Regions from separate parts of the Paenibacillus sp. GCM10012306 genome, predicted to be linked through region 2. Evidence: riboswitches for the same ligand, from Rfam matches in the RefSeq annotation. Region 2 holds a riboswitch; the other holds the start of a gene.
What was found. Region 2 has a riboswitch for cyclic di-AMP ahead of ACFORK_RS28275 (resuscitation-promoting factor). Riboswitches for the same ligand answer to the same signal wherever they lie in the genome.
Positions count from the first base shown of each region.

Region 1: linked by a shared signal. The riboswitch ahead of ACFORK_RS15180 (TrkH family potassium uptake protein) and the one ahead of ACFORK_RS28275 (resuscitation-promoting factor) in region 2 are both predicted to bind cyclic di-AMP.

Region 1 is NZ_JBHRYW010000006.1:148,587-152,463, forward strand. It holds gene ACFORK_RS15165 (hypothetical protein) at 1-639, opposite strand, end outside; gene ACFORK_RS15170 (ABC transporter ATP-binding protein) at 636-1,367, opposite strand; gene ACFORK_RS15175 (GntR family transcriptional regulator) at 1,367-1,750, opposite strand; cyclic di-AMP (ydaO/yuaA leader) riboswitch at 2,016-2,193, shown strand; gene ACFORK_RS15180 (TrkH family potassium uptake protein) at 2,305-3,642, shown strand; gene ACFORK_RS15185 (potassium channel family protein) at 3,657-3,877, shown strand, end outside.
Region 2 is NZ_JBHRYW010000022.1:47,552-51,428, reverse strand. It holds gene ACFORK_RS28285 (HD domain-containing protein) at 1-533, shown strand, start outside; gene ACFORK_RS28280 (TatD family hydrolase) at 588-1,358, shown strand; cyclic di-AMP (ydaO/yuaA leader) riboswitch at 1,558-1,786, shown strand; gene ACFORK_RS28275 (resuscitation-promoting factor) at 2,071-3,252, shown strand; gene rnmV (ribonuclease M5) at 3,426-3,877, shown strand, end outside.

The sequences.
Region 1 (3,877 bases), on a different contig from region 2:
TATATAGGACGGTTTCAGGGACTGTAATTGCGCACCGTTCAAAGCAGCAGAATTTAAGTACGTAGCCAAAGCCATCAACGGCGACAGCCATAATAATGAAAAGGGGATGAGCAGCAGCAGTTTCCAGCCCATAAGAATGGTTCCTGCCAGCAGTCCGCATACAATGGCGAGCGGAAGGATGGAGGCCGTAAACAGTGCATGAGCGACTAATGTTAGGACAAGATCTTTAAACGGAAAGTACCCATAGTGTCCCGTCAGGCTGAAGAGCACATACAGTCCGATATTAGAGGTGATAACGATGGAACCGAGATACAGTCCATGTCTAAACAGGCTTATCGCCTTGGCATACAGCAGTAGCTTCCGAGGGTGTGGGAAATTCAGAATCCACTCCCGGCTGCCATGAGCTGTGAACAACAGCATGTCGACTGCAGAAAGATACATGATGATTCCTACTATAAAAATGGTGCCTGCTGTAAACGGAGCCTGCAGAGAAGGTTGTCTACTATGAAAGAGATACCATCCGATGCTTACGAGCAGAATAAATAGAGCTACAGTGATTCCCCAAAAAGATTTTCGGCCCCATTTAAAAGGATTATAGCGACTGTACTCCAGGTCTGTTAACGCTCTAAGCGCTGTCATGCGAACACTTCCCTGTAACGTGATTCAACGGAAAGACCAGACTGGCGAAGCTGCTCTACATCCTCAATACCATGAATCCGTCCGCCACCGATCAAGATTAGACGATCAAACAGCAGCTCCATCTCCCGGATATCATGTGTAGCAATCAAAAAGGTACGCTCACCATCAGCCATCTCTCGCACAACTGTGGATGCAATTTCCTCTCTGGAAATGAGGTCCACACCAGTGAAGGGTTCATCGAGTATAACTAGCGGAGCTTTGCGGGACAGGCAGGTCAGCAGCTGCAGCCGGGCTTCTTCCCCGCGTGACAAGGTCGAGATGCGGGATTCTCTCTTGACGGAGAGCTGCCCCATTAGCTGCTCTGCCTTCACATTGTCCCAATCGGGATAAATACCTTCGGCAAAGTGGAGCCAGCGTTGTACGGTCAGCCAGCCGGGCAGATTGCTGCGATCCGGCAACAGGGATAACTGTCCTAGACGCTCTACCCCAGCAGGTTCACCGAAGATCTTCACGGAGCCGGAGTCTGGTGCAGCGAGTCCAGTAATCAGGCGTAATAAGGTAGACTTGCCCGCACCGTTGGGGCCAAGCAGTCCCGTGATACTACCCCGGGGAATATGAAAGCTTACGTCGTCCAAAAGTGTCTTTTTCCTCACGCGAAGCGTTAGGTTCTGACATTGGACGGCTGCCGGGTATTCTGGCAGTGATGAAATATCGTTATTCGTACGCATCAAGATTCCTCCTTATCAAATTGTAGCATCTGCTCTGCTGTCAGCCCCAGGCTGGCACCCACAGCTTTAAATTGCCGCACGGCCTCCAGGATCATATCTTTGCGGGCCTCCTCGATGATGACCTCATCTCTCGTAACAAAGGTACCCTGTCCACGATAGGTGACGATCAGGCCCATCCGCTCCAGCTCCTGATAGGTTCTTGCAGCTGTAGTCGGATTCACGCTCCGATCGGCTGCCAAATCCCTCACAGATGGCAGACGCGAGCCAGGTGGGATAAGTCCGGTAACAATCCGGCCTCGGATGGCTTCGACGAATTGTTCATAAATGGGACGCGAGGGATTGATATGAAATTGCTGCGGTAGCAGCTCCAAAGATTCTTCCATGTCTTCCCCCTAAAAAAATGTGTATGGGTATGGGTCATACACTTGTTGTGTGTAGTGTATCATTCCTCACCATACAATTTCAAGGATTAAAAGTTCTATATATCCTTGAAACCGTGAAAAACGATGCAATTACAGGCAAGTCACGGAAAAGGAATGAGAACTGGGTCCCCTGCATTCGCGGTCTCTCTTTAAGACATTATTTTATCCAAATATACTTAATAGTGTCTTTGTGATGTCAGGACAGAACGTATATAATTTGAATGCAATTAGATATAAGCCGAATTTCAATTGAAAACGGGGGAACCATAAGAAGAGAAAGGCGCAAGCAGACGTAGGTTTGCCTGCCAATCTTCAGGGGTGAATTTCGTTCCGGGAACGAATAGGGCAGTCTGCAGTCGCCCGAATCCGTCAGCTAACCTCGTAGGCTTCAGAACACTGCAGGGACCAAGGGGAGAGGCATTGGTGTTCCAGTGCTTTTTTTGTTTGGCATCTAACGGAATACACCGTCAATTTATATAGTGAGAGGTGAGGATTTGGCCCCGCCATTCCCTAAGTTGAACCGTTTCACCATTTTTAAGCTTTCTCCACCCCAGACGCTGGTGCTCGGTTTTGCAGCGATTATCCTGATTGGCACACTGCTGCTGATGCTTCCGGCTGCCAGCCGGAGTGGACATTCATTGAACTTTATAGATGCGCTGTTTACAGCAACTTCCGCTACCTGTGTTACGGGTCTAGCAGTTGTGGACACTGGCACGTATTTCTCCCTTTTCGGACAGACCGTTATTATGATCCTGATTCAGGTTGGTGGCCTGGGCTTCATGACGATGGCAACACTCTTTGCTTTGGTCTTAAAGCGGAAAATCTCGCTGCGCGATCGGCTCATCCTGCAGGAGGCCATGAATCAGAGCTCAATGGAAGGGATCGTACGGCTCATCCGCCGGGTGCTGATCTATTCACTCATGATCGAGGGGAGCGCAGCGCTGCTGCTGTCGATACGCTGGGCGTTTGATATGCCGCTCGGCAAGGCGATTTATTTTGGACTATTCCATTCTATTTCCATGTTCAACAATGCAGGTTTTGACCTGTTCGGGCATTACCGCAGCCTGATGGGCTATGTCAATGATCCTGTAGTGAATCTGATTGTGATGTTCCTGATTGTCACCGGTGGCCTTGGGTTTATCGTACTCGCTGATCTTATTGATTATCGGCGCAAGCGCAGGCTGTCGCTGCATAGCAAGGTGGTACTGTCTACAACTGCAGCGCTGATACTGGCAGGGACGCTCGTCATTTTTGTGTTTGAATTTACGAATCCCCGGAGCATGGGCTCCTTGAATATTGGCGGTAAAATACTGGCTGCATTCTTCCAGTCGGTCACACCGCGTACGGCCGGGGCGAATACGCTGGATATTTCCGGGTTGCGCCAGGCTTCGCAATTTTTCATCGTAATTCTGATGTTCATCGGTGCTTCTCCCGGTTCTACTGGGGGCGGGATCAAAACAACGACCTTCACGATCATGATCGGCGCTGTAATCTCCATGCTGCGCGGGCGTGAGGATATTGTATTCTTCCGTTACCGGCTGGCGCAGGAGCGGGTGTTCAAAGCACTGACCATTACTTTGCTCGCTCTGCTGCTGATTGTCTCTGTATCCATGGTGCTCTCGACGACCGAGGAACGGGACTTTCTGGAGATTCTGTTCGAGACGACATCGGCTTTCGCGACCGTGGGGCTGAGCATGGGGTTGACTCCGGAGCTGTCGCTGGTTGGCAAAATTCTCATCTGCCTCACCATGTTCGCCGGCAGGCTGGGACTATTGACGCTGGCCTATGCACTCGGCCCAAAACAAGGTAAACCATTGTATCAATATCCGGAAGGCAAAATGATTATTGGATAAGGAGTTAACGGGAGATGAAACCACAGCAATTTGTAGTAATTGGGCTGGGACGTTTCGGTTCAAGTCTGGCGCTTGAGCTGATGGATATGGGCTATGAGGTGCTCGGAGTGGACCATCTGGAAGAACGGGTGGAGGAAATGAGCGACAAGCTCACCCATGCGGTGATGGCGGATGCCACGGACGAGGGGATTTTGCGTTCACTGGGTGTTAGGAATTTCGACTGCGGGATTGTAGC
Region 2 (3,877 bases):
AAGATCTGTATTTAAAGGGGTATGAGTTTAAATTCATGATCAATCCGCTGGGTGACCTGCTTCAGGGAGAAGTGACAGTAGAACAATATTTACTGCTTGATGAGGCGCTGGTCCAAACGGCCTTCATGCAATGGACGCAGGAAGAGGATGGACTGCTGAGCGACTTGTGCAGCCGGTTTATTCATCGTAAACTGTATAAATATGTGGAGATGGAGAGTCTCGATACGGAGACGATTGACGAAATCCGCCGTAGCTTTGCCGAAGCGGGGCTAAACCCCGAATACGATCTGGAAATTGATTTTCCGACAGATCTTCCATATGACGTTTTCCGTCCGGGAGACAGTTTTGACAGCAACCAAATATTACTGCTTGATCGGCAGGATCGGCTGCGAGAGATCTCGGAGGTTTCTGATATTGTACGTTCCATCAGCGGTATTCACCGTGGAAGATATCACCTGTATTTTCCTCAAGACAGGCTGAATAAGGCGCTTTCAAAACTGCCTGATTCCATTGCTGAAATATTCGCCAAATAATGACTGAATAGTTATCGATAGATATAGAAATCAAGACCGGGAGGACAACAGTACATGTACTTATTCGACACACATACCCATCTGGATGCTCCGCAATTCGACGAGGACCGCGAACAGATGATTGCCCGTGCGGTGGAGGCCGGTGTAAGCAAAATGATCAATATCGGATTCAATCGGGAGACGATTCCAACCACAATGCAGCTCGCGGAAGCGTATGATTATATTTATGCAGCAGTGGGATGGCATCCTGTGGATGCCATCGACATGAAAGAGGGAGACCTGGATTGGATCGCCTCGCTGTGCAGTCACAAGAAGGTAGTCGCCATTGGTGAAATCGGCCTTGATTATTACTGGGATACCTCTCCTAAGGACGTGCAACACGAGGTCTTCCGCAAGCAGATTGGACTGGCCCGTGAGCTGAAAATGCCTATCTGTATTCATAATCGGGATGCCCATGAGGATGTAGTGCGAATTCTCCGCGAGGAGAAGGCTAACGAGGTTGGCGGTGTAATGCATTCCTTCTCGGGTAGCTGGGAAACAGCGAAAATGTGCCTGGATTTGGGGTTCCATTTATCCTTCGGAGGACCGATAACGTTCAAGAATGCAAGGGTTCCCAAAGAGGTGCTGGCGCAGACGCCGCTGGACCGTTTATTGATCGAGACGGACTCCCCATATCTGACACCACACCCCTTCCGTGGGAAGCGAAATGAGAGTGCTCATGTCAAGTTGGTGGCAGAAGCTGCAGCAGAAATTAAAGGGATTACTTGGGAGGAATTGGCTGAAATTACGTATGCGAACGCGCTGGAACGATTTGGCATTGAGTGAAATCGGGAGAAAACACGGTGAAAAATAGAGGATAGCCGATGTATTAAACTTTTTTAACAAAAAAACCACCGAATATTACAATATTTTAACCTTATATTTGCGTAAACGTGGTTGAATCGTCCTTTACAACATGCATCAAAACAGGATATCATCTTTTCAGTGCAGTGAGCTGTTGTTATAGTGACAGTTCACGCTATCATGGATCGTCTCGCTGAGTCTTCTGTATGGAGAACGGGGGAACCAATATTGTTTGCCGCATGCAGAGTACATCAAGTACAGCTCAGATTGCCGCAGACACTAGTTGATTTCTTTACGTGGTCTTTGGGGTGAATTTAAGGGCAACCGCCGTGAGCGGGTGACCCAAGATAGGGCGTCTCTCTTTCGTCCGAACCCGACAGCTAACCCCGTAGGCGAAAGTAAGAGAGGAAACCTCGTGCATAAGCCGCGTATTCTGACATCGGAGAAGCCACGAAAGAGTCCTCATAGAACTCTTTTTAGGCTTCTTTTATTTTGAATAATGCGAATGTACCCTGCATACTGTTATATAACAGATGTGGGGGGAGCACTATGCCGGGCAGGCGATCCATGAGCAGGAGACGCAAAGGTATTGCAAATAGCGTGTCCTGTGACAATCTCGAATAGTTTCGTCCGAATGATTACAGACATCTTGGTATACAGCTGACGACGGGGCTATGTAAGGAGGATGGAGAGAGTGGGCGTATTCCAACCAGAAGTATCCCATGATTCGCAATCATCCAGCAGGTCTTACGCTTTACGGTGGGAACAAGTGAATTTTCGCGTACTTTCACTTGCCGGCGTGTTATCGATTTTGATCACGCTGATCATTCTGCTGTACGTACACGGTCAAAGCAGCAAGCAGATCACTTTAGTAATAGACGGGAAAATTCAGTCTCTGGAAACGCGTGAAGCGATTCTCAGTGATGCACTAGCAAAAGAGCAAATTTCGCTGCAGCCGCATGATCAACTATCTATAGGCCTTAGTGATGAAATAAAAGACGGCGACCGTGTCGTGATTAACCGTGCACAGCCATTCAGCCTTACTGCGGATGGTGCAAAAAAGATTTTTTATACGACCGAGAAAACAATCGGTCAGGCCATCAAGAAGCTGGGTATTGCCCTCGAAGGCCATGATAAGATTTTCCCTTCGCTAGATACCACCATCTCTGCCAATATGGATATCAAGATTGTTCGCATCAACAAACAAACTGTACAGCGGACAACGAACTTGCCATATCGAGTTATTAAGACGGCAGACCCCTCCCTTACCAAGGGAACAGTCAGAGTGGCACAGGCGGGCGCACCAGGCGTCATGATCCAGCACATCGAAAAGATCTATCAAGATGGTGAACTGGCTTCCATGCGTATGGTTGGGAAGGAAGTACAGACGGTGACCAAAGACAAGATTATCGCCGTTGGCACAAAGCCTCTCCCAAAACCTGTTACAGTGGCCCAAACAACAACAACTTCCAAAACAGCTAATTCCAAAGCTGCCAATGCTTCTATTTCAACTAAAACCAGTGCCAAGAGCACCAACACCGTCACTAAATCAGGTGTCAATTTTGAATACAAGAAATTAATTAAGAACATGTCGATGACCGCTTACTCTTCGGAAGAACCCGGTATTGGAACCCGTACCGCCTCCGGCACACGCGTAACGGAAGGACGTACGATTGCAGTGGACCCTAGTGTAATTCCGATCGGTTGGTGGGTGTATATCGAAGGCCTGGGCTTCCGCCGTGCAGAAGATACTGGTGGCGCTATCAAAGGCAATAAGGTGGACGTCTACTACGATTCACTGAGCCATGCCCGTAATTTCGGACGTAAGTCGCGTACAGTGTATGTGATTGGACCTGTAAAACCGGAGCTTAACTAAGTTTGAGCTTTTGCAAAATTGCATTGAATCAGCTATAGTGAGGGTAGCAGTTAAGAATAACTTGTGCTCATGAAATGATCGCAGAGCTACCGCTCATCACTTATACATTCTTTAGCCAAAAAGAAGGGGAGCGAATCCTCTTCTTTTTGTGTTTACGAGAAGGAGTAAACATTATGATTAAGGAAGTGATCGTTGTCGAAGGCAAGAGCGACACGATAGCCATCAAGCGGGCGGTACAGGCTGATACCATCGAGACTGGCGGCTCCGCAGTGGACAAGAAGGTGATTGCCAAAATAGCGCTCGCCATGGAACGGAGGGGCGTCATTATCCTAACCGATCCGGACCACGCGGGAGAGCGTATCCGCAAGATCGTCTCAAGCAAGGTGCCGGGCTGCAAGCATGCCTTCATTCCCGAGAAAGATGCGACCCGTAAAGGCGATATTGGCGTGGAAAATGCTACACCGGAGGCAATCCGCCACGCCCTGGCGCATGTACATACGTCCTTTGAGGGCGCACCAGCCCTGATCGGGCTGGATGACCTGATGGCGGCAGGGATGCTTGTGCATCCCCGGGCCGCAGAGCGGCGGATGGCTCTTGGCAATCTGCTCGGTATTGGGTACTGCAA